One region of the Roseovarius sp. D22-M7 genome, then DNA from elsewhere that is predicted to be linked to it. Evidence: riboswitches for the same ligand, from Rfam matches in the RefSeq annotation. Region 1 holds a riboswitch; the other holds the start of a gene.
The links. Region 1 has a riboswitch for thiamine pyrophosphate ahead of V8324_RS13120 (ABC transporter ATP-binding protein). Riboswitches for the same ligand answer to the same signal wherever they lie in the genome.
Positions count from the first base shown of each region.

Region 1 (4,320 bases):
GATCTTTTTCATGGCGTTCGAGCGAAACGGCACGGTCTGACACGGTTCCTTCAACCCGGAAGACGCTCATCCGGCCGACTTGCCGTCCAGCCAGCGGCGGCAGGCGCGGTCGACGCCCATGTGCAGGCAAAGCGTGAAGATCGCCAGCACGATGAGGGCCGCGAACATCAAATCGATTTTTGCTCGCCCATTGGCCAGAAGCATGAGATAGCCCAGCCCTTTCGAGGCCCCCACCCATTCGCCGATGATCGCCCCGATGGGGGCATAGACCGCCGCCAGCCGCAGCCCGGTGGCGAAACCGGGAAGTGCGGCGGGCACGCGGATATGCCACATCAGCCGCGCCGCGTTGGCGCCCATGATCCGCCCCAGATCGAGCCAGTGCTGTGGCGTGCGCATCAGCGCGTCGAAGAAGGCCGAGGTGACCGGGAAATAGATGATCAAGAGCGCCATGGCGATCTTCGACCAGAGGCCGTAGCCAAGCCACAGCGTCAGCAATGGCGCCAGCGCGAAGACCGGGATCGCCTGGGAAAACACCATCATCGGGCGCAGCAGCCGGCGCGCCACTGGCGAGGCCGCCAGCCCGATCGCCGACACGCCCCCAAGGATCGCGCCGAGGGCCAGTCCGATCACCACCTCGGCGATGGTGATGCCCGCATGCTCGAGGATCAGCGCGCGGCTGGACCAGAGGGTTTCGGCGACACGCGCCGGCCCCGGCAGGATGAAGGGCGGCAGCGCCGTCAGCGTCACCAGCGCCTGCCAGAGCGCCAGCGCCAAAGCGGTTGAGCCGAGGATGGTGAACGCGCGGTTCAGGTGAGGGCCAACGGACCGCGTCATCAATTCGGGTAGCCCGCGAGCGCGGCATCGAAAAACGCGTGTTCGAGCCGCGTGGTCTCGATGAACGTGGCCTCGACGGCGCGCTTCTCGGGCTCCGACAGCGCGGGCCACGCGCGGTCGAGCTGATCGCGCAGATGCGCCACCACACCCTCGAAGCCCGCGCCGCTGTGCAGGCTGATCCATTCCCCGAACCAGAAGGGCAGGCCGTCGGCCTTGTCGGCATGCGGCGTGGCCCAGTCGAGATAGGACCATTCGGCCACCACCAGCACCGCCAGCATCTGGGCGTAACTGTCCGAGCGCGTCGCGCGGTGCATGATGTCCTGAAGCTCTGCCGTCACGGGATGCGCGGGCGCGGGCCGCGCGGGATCGCCGCCAAGCGCCGCGATGGCGCGCAGGAAATAGGTGTTTTCCGGCCCGCAGATCAGCCCGAGGAATTGCGCGCCGGGGACCGCCTCGGGCAGCGACGGCGCGCGCGCGACGGCCGAGGCCAGAAGCCGCACGAAGCCGTCGAGAAAGAGGTGATCCTGCTCGAGATAGGCCAGCATGCGATCCTCTGGCAGGGTGCCCGCCGCCAACTGATCGGTGAAGGCGTGGCGCGTGGCCGCCTGCCAGTCCTCTGTGCAAAGCGATTTGAGGTGATCGGTGGGGCGCATCGTCTACTCCTCGTATGCGGGGGCGCGCAGGCGCGAGAGCAGCCGGCCTTGCGCGGTCAGCGTGTCGGGATCGTCCACGGGGCGCGGCACGGTGCCGGGGGGCGGGGTGACGTCCTCCAGCCCCGCCTCGGTCAGGATCTGGATGGCGTGACCCATGCGCGCCGCCTCTGCGGGGTCATGCGTGACCATCAGCACCGTGCGCCCCGCCAGATGCTCGGCCGCGAGGTCCTGCATCTGGGTGCGCGTGCGCGCGTCGAGCGCCGAGAACGGCTCGTCGAGCAGGATCACGGGTCGGTCCTCCATCAGCGTGCGGGCAAGTGCCACGCGCTGTTTCTGCCCGCCGGACAGGGCATGCGGACGCTTGTGCGCGTGATCGTCCAGCCCGACGCGGCCCAGCATGGTCATCGCGCGCCTCCGGTCGCGCCGCTCGCCGCGCAGCCGTGCACCCAGCGTGACATTGCCCAGCACGTCGAGCCACGGCATCAGCAGATCGCCCTGCGCCATCAGCGCCATGCGCCCGGCCAGCGGCCGCCTGTCCGAGGCCGAGATCGTGCCGGTGAAATCGGTGACGTCGTCGACACCGGCCAAAAGCCGGAGCAGGGTGGTCTTGCCCACCCCCGAGGGCCCCAGAAGGCAGGTTATGCGGCCGGCGGCCACCGTCAGGCGCAATGGTCCGAAGATGTGCAGCCCGCCGATCCGAGCAGTGCCATCAAGCATCAGCGCGGGCGAATCTGGGCGCATGGTGCGGCCTTTCATCGGGCGGCCCGGCCGGCGCAAAGGGGGAAAGGCGCGCGGTGCGCGGTCTCCGTTCCCTACGCCGGTGCGAGCCGGATCAGGTTCGGTGGGTTGGCGTCAACGCCTCTCAGCCCCGGCACGGGGCACCCCAACGGATGCCATCATCGTAGCGGTGCCGTGGATCGAAGGCAAGCGGCGCCGGGCGGGATCGGGTTCAGCGATTCTTAAGGCTTGGCTGCGATGCTGCGGACGAGTCGAACGGGAGAGAAGGGCATGCACGGGTTGATCAACCGCGCGATCGAGCGATTCGCTCGCGACAGCTACGGCGACGCGCTGTGGCGGGACGTGATCGGGCGGCTCGGTCTCGGCTATGACACGTTCGAGCCGATGATGCGCTACGATGCGGAGGTCACGCAACAGCTGCTGGCGGCGCTGGGTACGCGGCTCGACCGGTCGCGCGATGATCTTCTGGAGGATATCGGGACCTATCTCGTGTCGCATCGCGCGGTCGAGCCGATCCGCCGCCTGTTGCGGTTCAGCGGTGTCGATTTCGTCGATTTCCTGCACGCGCTCGAGGATCTGCCGGACCGGGCGCGGCTGGCGGTGGACGAACTCGACCTGCCGTCGCTGACCCTGCATGGCCATGGTGCGGGCCTCTATCGGCTGGAGGTGGGACGAGGCGCGCCCGGCGAGCTGCGATTCGGCCACGTGATGATGGGGATCCTGCGGGCGATGGCGGACGATTACGGTGCGCTGGTGGTGCTGGACCATCGCGGCGCGACCGCCACGCACGAGATGATCGAGGTGCAGCTTCTGGACGCGCGTTTCGCCAGCGGGCGGGAGTTCGATCTGGGCGCTGGGCGGTCGGCGGGATGATGGAGGACGCCGACAGGATGCGCGAGGTGCTGGACACGCTGGCCCCGATGCACGCCGTGCTCGGGCCCACGGGGCATGTCGTGCAGGCCGGTCCGACGCTGCGCAAGGTGATGCGGGACCGCGATCCGGTCGGTGCGCGGTTCCTCGAGATCTTCGAGATGGCGCGCCCGAACATGGTTGCCGGCATGGCCGATCTGCGCGCGCTCGCGGGCCGGCGGTTGCGCCTGCGGCTGCGCGCCGGATCGCGCCACGCGCTGAAGGGCTTGCTGGTGCCCCTGTCGGTGCAGGGCGGGCCCGGGGCGCTGGTCAACCTGTCCTTCGGGATCTCGGTGGTCGATGCGGTGCGCGATTTCGGGCTGACCGGACTCGATTTCGCGCCGACCGACCTGACCACCGAGATGCTGTACCTCGTCGAGGCGAAGTCGGCGGCGATGGCCGAATCGCATCAATTGAACCTGCGGCTGGAAGATGCGCGCATCGCGGCGCATGAGCAGGCCCTGACCGACACGCTGACGGGGCTGAAGAATCGCCGCGCGCTCGATCACCTGTTGGAACGGCAGCAGCAGGCCGGACAGCCATTCGCGCTGCTGCATCTCGATCTGGATCATTTCAAGGAGGTCAACGATGCGCATGGCCACGCGATGGGCGATCACGTGTTGCAGGAAGCGGCGCGGCGCATGCTGGCGCAGGTGCGCGCCGGGGACGTGATCGCGCGGGTCGGCGGGGACGAGTTCGTTTTCGTGCTGCCGGGCGCGGAAATGGCCCCTGGGGTCGCCAATGCCGCCGCGCGGCTGATCGCGGGTCTCGAGGCGCCGATAACCTGCGACGGGCAGGTCTGCCATATCTCGGCCAGTATCGGCGCGACGCTGAGTTGTTACTACAAGGTGCCCGATATCGCGCATATGATGGCGGATGCCGACCGCGCGCTTTACACCGCCAAGGCCGCCGGGCGCGGGTGTCACGTCCTTCATGATCCCGACCGCAGCGCCGGCCATGTCCTGCGCGGCGCCGGATGAGCCGTGCCGAGAGGGCCGGGACGTGCCGGCGCGAACGGCATTGCCAAAGCCGCGGGCTTTGGGCAAGCTGACCCGATGAAATGGATGGTGGTTCTTGTCGTGCTGGCGTGCATGCCCGGTCACGGCCTCGCGCGTGACGGGCAAGCGCAAGCGGCGCGAAACGGTGTCGAGCCGGTGCAATCGGTGCCGCGCGACGGTGGGCTGCC
Region 1 is NZ_JBAPKY010000028.1:13,432-17,751, forward strand. It holds gene V8324_RS13110 (ABC transporter permease) at 67-834, opposite strand; gene V8324_RS13115 (TenA family protein) at 834-1,487, opposite strand; gene V8324_RS13120 (ABC transporter ATP-binding protein) at 1,491-2,228, opposite strand; TPP riboswitch at 2,280-2,383, opposite strand; gene V8324_RS13125 (heme NO-binding domain-containing protein) at 2,496-3,098, shown strand; gene V8324_RS13130 (diguanylate cyclase domain-containing protein) at 3,095-4,114, shown strand; gene V8324_RS13135 (transglycosylase SLT domain-containing protein) at 4,190-4,320, shown strand, end outside.

Region 2 (4,320 bases), on a different contig from region 1:
CCACCCCCGCGCCGCGCGGATCAGTTCGCCCTCGGGGCGGCTGCGCGCCCGCAACAGCCGCGGCGCGCCCGCCTGCACCGCGCCGTAAAGGATTATCCAGCCGGCCATGAAACACCCGACCAGGAAGAACGCCGCGCGGTCGCCCGCCTCGGTGCCGTCCGACAGCACCGCGTAGAAATAGACCGGTATGCCCACCACGAACCACACGTCGCGCGCCCCGAACAGGAAGACGCGCGCCACGCTCAGCCAGTTCACGTTGGCGGATTTCGAGACCACTTCGGAGAATTTCGCACCCTTGCGCCCCGTCGGCAGCCCGGGCGGCATCGCCCATGCGACGCCCCCTAGGATCACCGCCAGCACGCCCGCCATCGCCCAGACCGACCCGGCAAAGCCGAAGGTCGCCAGCAGGCCAGCCCCCAGCAGGAACCCGACGCCCTTGACCGCGTTCTTCGACCCGGTCAGGGCGGCGACCCAGCGAAACAGCCCGCCCTCGGCCTCAGGCGCCAGCAGCTTCACGGCGGATTTCGACGACATCTTGGCCAGATCCTTGGCCACGCCCGACGCGCCCTGCACCACCATCACGTAGACCACCGAGGCCGCCACGGCCCAGCCGGGGTCGAGCTGCGCCAGCGCCACCAGCGCCGCCACCTGCAACCCGAGGCCCGCGTAAAGCGTCGCCGTCAGCCCGAACCGCGCCGCGATCCAGCCCGCCGACAGGTTGGTCACCATACCCGCGATCTCGTAGAGCACGAAGAGGTAGGCCAGCTGCACCGGTGTGAACCCAAGCGTGTGGAAATGCAGCAGCACCAGCATCCGCAGCGCGCCGTCGGTCAGCATGAAGGCCCAATAGGCCGCCGTCACGGCGATATAGGCCGAAAGACCATCTGGACGCTCAGTGCGTGGTGTCACGGACGCGCCCCGACCATCAGCGCCACATCGACCAGCCGGTGCGCATAGCCCATCTCGTTGTCGTACCACGCATAGACCTTCACCTGCGTGCCGCCCGTGACCATCGTCGAGGGCGCGTCGACGATGGCCGACCTTGTGTCGTTGGTGTAATCTGCACTCACCAGCGGCCGCGTCTCGTATCCCAGGATGCCTGCCAGCGGGCCTTCCGCGGCGGCCTTGAACAGTGCGTTCACCTCCTCGACGCTGGTCTCGCGGTCCATCTCGAACACGCAATCGGTCAGCGAGGCGTTCAGCAGCGGCACCCGCACCGCGTGGCCGTCGATCCGGCCCGTCAGTTCGGGATAGATCAGCGTGATCGCGGTAGCGCTGCCGGTGCTCGTCGGGATCAGCGAATTGAGCGCCGAGCGCGCGCGCCGCAGATCCTTGGCGGGCCGGTCCACCATCGTCTGGGTGTTGGTCACGTCATGGATCGTGGTGATGGATCCGTGCCGGATACCGATCGCCTCGTGCAGGACCTTGACTACCGGCGCAAGGCAGTTGGTCGTACAGCTTGCCGCCGTCACGATCCGGTGCCGCGCGGGGTCAAAGGCGGCGTGATTGACGCCGTGGCAGATGTTCACGGTCGGCCCGTCCTTGACCGGCGCCGAGACAACGACCCGCGAAACCCCGGCCTCGAAGTAGGGCGCGAGCTTGCCTTCGCTCTTGTGCACGCCGGTGCAGTCGATCACCACATCGACACCGTCCAGCGGCAGCTCCGCGATGTCGCGCGCACCGATGAAGGGCAGGCGCACGCCGTCGATGGTGACGCTGCCCGCGTCATGGGCGAAATCCGCGTCCCACCTTCCATGCACCGTGTCGAATTCCAGCAGATGCGCGTGCATCTCTGGATCTCCGGTCGCGTCGTTGATCCAAGCGATCCGCGCGCCACGCGCCAGCAGCGGCTTGAGGATCAGCTTGCCGATCCGGCCCAGCCCGTTGACAGCATAGGTCGTCATGCCTCCGTCCTTTGTCCTGCGGGACGCGCCAGTCCCGGACCCGTCATTCATGACGTCTGTTCGCAAGGCAAGTGACAGTTTTCTGACACGCGCCGCGCGACCGGACGCGCATGGACCGGCCGCGGGTCGGGCCGATGGCGTCGCCCCTTGTCGTGCCCGCGGTGCCTTGCTACGTTGGAGGTATCCGTTGGGGTGCCCGTTGACCGGGCTGAGAGGTGAGAGGCCAACCCATCGAACCTGATCCGGGTAACGCCGGCGTAGGGAACGGAGCCTTGCCCGCCACCCGGCGCAGCACCTTCGTTCCCGTCAAGACGGAAGGAACGCAGGATGGCGACAACAGCGCTGACGATCGCAGGCTCCGACAGTGGCGGCGGCGCGGGCATTCAGGCCGATCTCAAGACATTTTCGGCGCTCGGCGTCTTCGGGACCAGCGTTATCACCGCCGTCACCGCGCAGAACACGCGCGCCGTGACCGACGTGCATCCGATCCCCGATACATCCGTTGCCGCGCAGATCGCGGCCGTGCTGGATGACATCCACATCGACGCGATCAAGATCGGGATGCTGGGTGAGGCCAGCCTGATCGCGACGGTGGCGCACGCCCTGCATGACTACAAGGGTCCCGTGGTGCTCGATCCCGTGATGGTCGCCAAGTCCGGGGCGCGGCTGTTGCCGGATGCGTCGCGCGCGGCGCTGGTCAGGCATCTTCTGCCGCGCGCCGCCCTGCTGACGCCGAACCTGCCCGAGGCGGCGGCGCTTCTCGGGCTGCCTGAAGCGCGCAGCGACGCCGAGATGCGGGATCAGGGCGCGCGGCTGCGCGACATGGGCGCCCGCGCGGTGCTGATGAAAGGCGGCCACGGGCATGGCGAGACCTGCACCGACTGGCTTGTCGCGGACGACGTGATCCGCCTCGACGCGCCCCGCATCGCCACGCGCAATACCCACGGCACGGGCTGTTCCTATTCCTCGGCCATCGCGGCGGAACTTGCGAAGGGCCGCACCCTTGCGCAAGCGGTCGAGCGCGCGCATGGCTGGCTGCACGCCGCGATCCGGGCCGCAGACGGCCTCGATATCGGACGCGGACACGGACCGTTGCACCATTTCCACGAGGTCTGGACATGACCGCACCCGTCACCATTCGCGGTGCGGGCGTCGCGGGGCTTTGCGTGGCCACCGAACTGATGGCACGCGGCGTGCCCGTGACGCTGCGCGATCCGGCCGCGGCCCCCGGACCGCACGCCTGTTCGTGGTGGGCCGGCGGCATGCTCGCCCCCGATTGCGAAGGCGCCACGGCGGAAGAACCCGTGGTGCGGCTGGGGCGCGAGGCCGCCGACTGGTGGGCAGCCCAAGGCGTCGCGGTCACGCGCCAAGGCTCGCTCGTGGTTACGCTCGGGCGCGACTGGCGAGAGCTTGACCATTTCGCGCACCGCACCGCCGGGCACCGGCTGGTCACCGGCGACGTTCTGGCCGCGCTCGAGCCCCATGTCGCCGAGCGGCACGACCGGGCGCTTTGGTTTGAGAACGAGGCGCATATCGACCCGCGCGCGGCGCTAGAGCATCTGCGCCTGACGCTGGAAGAGGACGGCGCGCGCTTCGAGCAGACCGATGCCGCGCCGGACGGCCCGACGATCGATTGCCGCGGCCTCGCCGCACAGGGCGCCCTGCCCGATCTGCGTGGCGTCAAGGGCGAGATGGTCGTGCTGCGCAGTCCCGAGGTGCAGCTTTCGCGGCCCGTGCGCCTGCTGCATCCGCGTTTCCCGCTCTACATCGTGCCGCGCGGCGATGGCATCTTCATGCTGGGCGCCACGCAGCTCGAAAGCGGCGAGCGCGGGCGCGCCTCGGCCCGCTCGGTGATGGAGCTTCTGTCGGCGGCCTACGCCCTGCATCCCGCCTTCGGCGAGGCCGAGGTGGTGGAAATCGGCGCCGACGCCCGCCCCGCCTTTCCCGACAATCTGCCGCGCATCACCCGCAAAGGCGACACGCTGCATGTCAACGGCCTCTTTCGCCACGGTTTCCTGCTGTCGCCCGCGGTGGCGCGGCAGGTCGCCGGGCTGGTGCTGCGCGACAATGAAAGACCGGAGTTATACCATGAAGATCACGCTTAACGGCACCACGCGGGAGAGCGGCGCGGACACCCTCGCCGGCCTTCTCGACGAGATGGGCTATGGCGACGTCAAACTCGCCACGGCGGTCAACGAGGAATTCGTACCAGCCGCGAATCGCGCCGCGCACCGCCTGTCCGATGGCGACCGGATCGAGATCGTCACGCCGCGGCAAGGGGGCTGAGATGCCAACGTATTATGACACCGAGGTCGCCTCGCGGCTGATGCTGGGTACCGCGCAATACCCCTCGCCCGCGATCCTCGCCGAGGCGTTCAGACGCTCGGGTGCCGGGATCGCCACGGTGTCCGTACGA
Region 2 is NZ_JBAPKY010000052.1:16,064-20,383, forward strand. It holds gene arsJ (organoarsenical effux MFS transporter ArsJ) at 1-909, opposite strand, end outside; gene V8324_RS17510 (ArsJ-associated glyceraldehyde-3-phosphate dehydrogenase) at 906-1,904, opposite strand; TPP riboswitch at 2,083-2,185, shown strand; gene thiD (bifunctional hydroxymethylpyrimidine kinase/phosphomethylpyrimidine kinase) at 2,232-3,026, shown strand; gene V8324_RS17520 (FAD-dependent oxidoreductase) at 3,023-4,009, shown strand; gene thiS (sulfur carrier protein ThiS) at 3,993-4,190, shown strand; gene V8324_RS17530 (thiazole synthase) at 4,192-4,320, shown strand, end outside.
Region 2: linked by a shared signal. The riboswitch ahead of thiD (bifunctional hydroxymethylpyrimidine kinase/phosphomethylpyrimidine kinase) and the one ahead of V8324_RS13120 (ABC transporter ATP-binding protein) in region 1 are both predicted to bind thiamine pyrophosphate.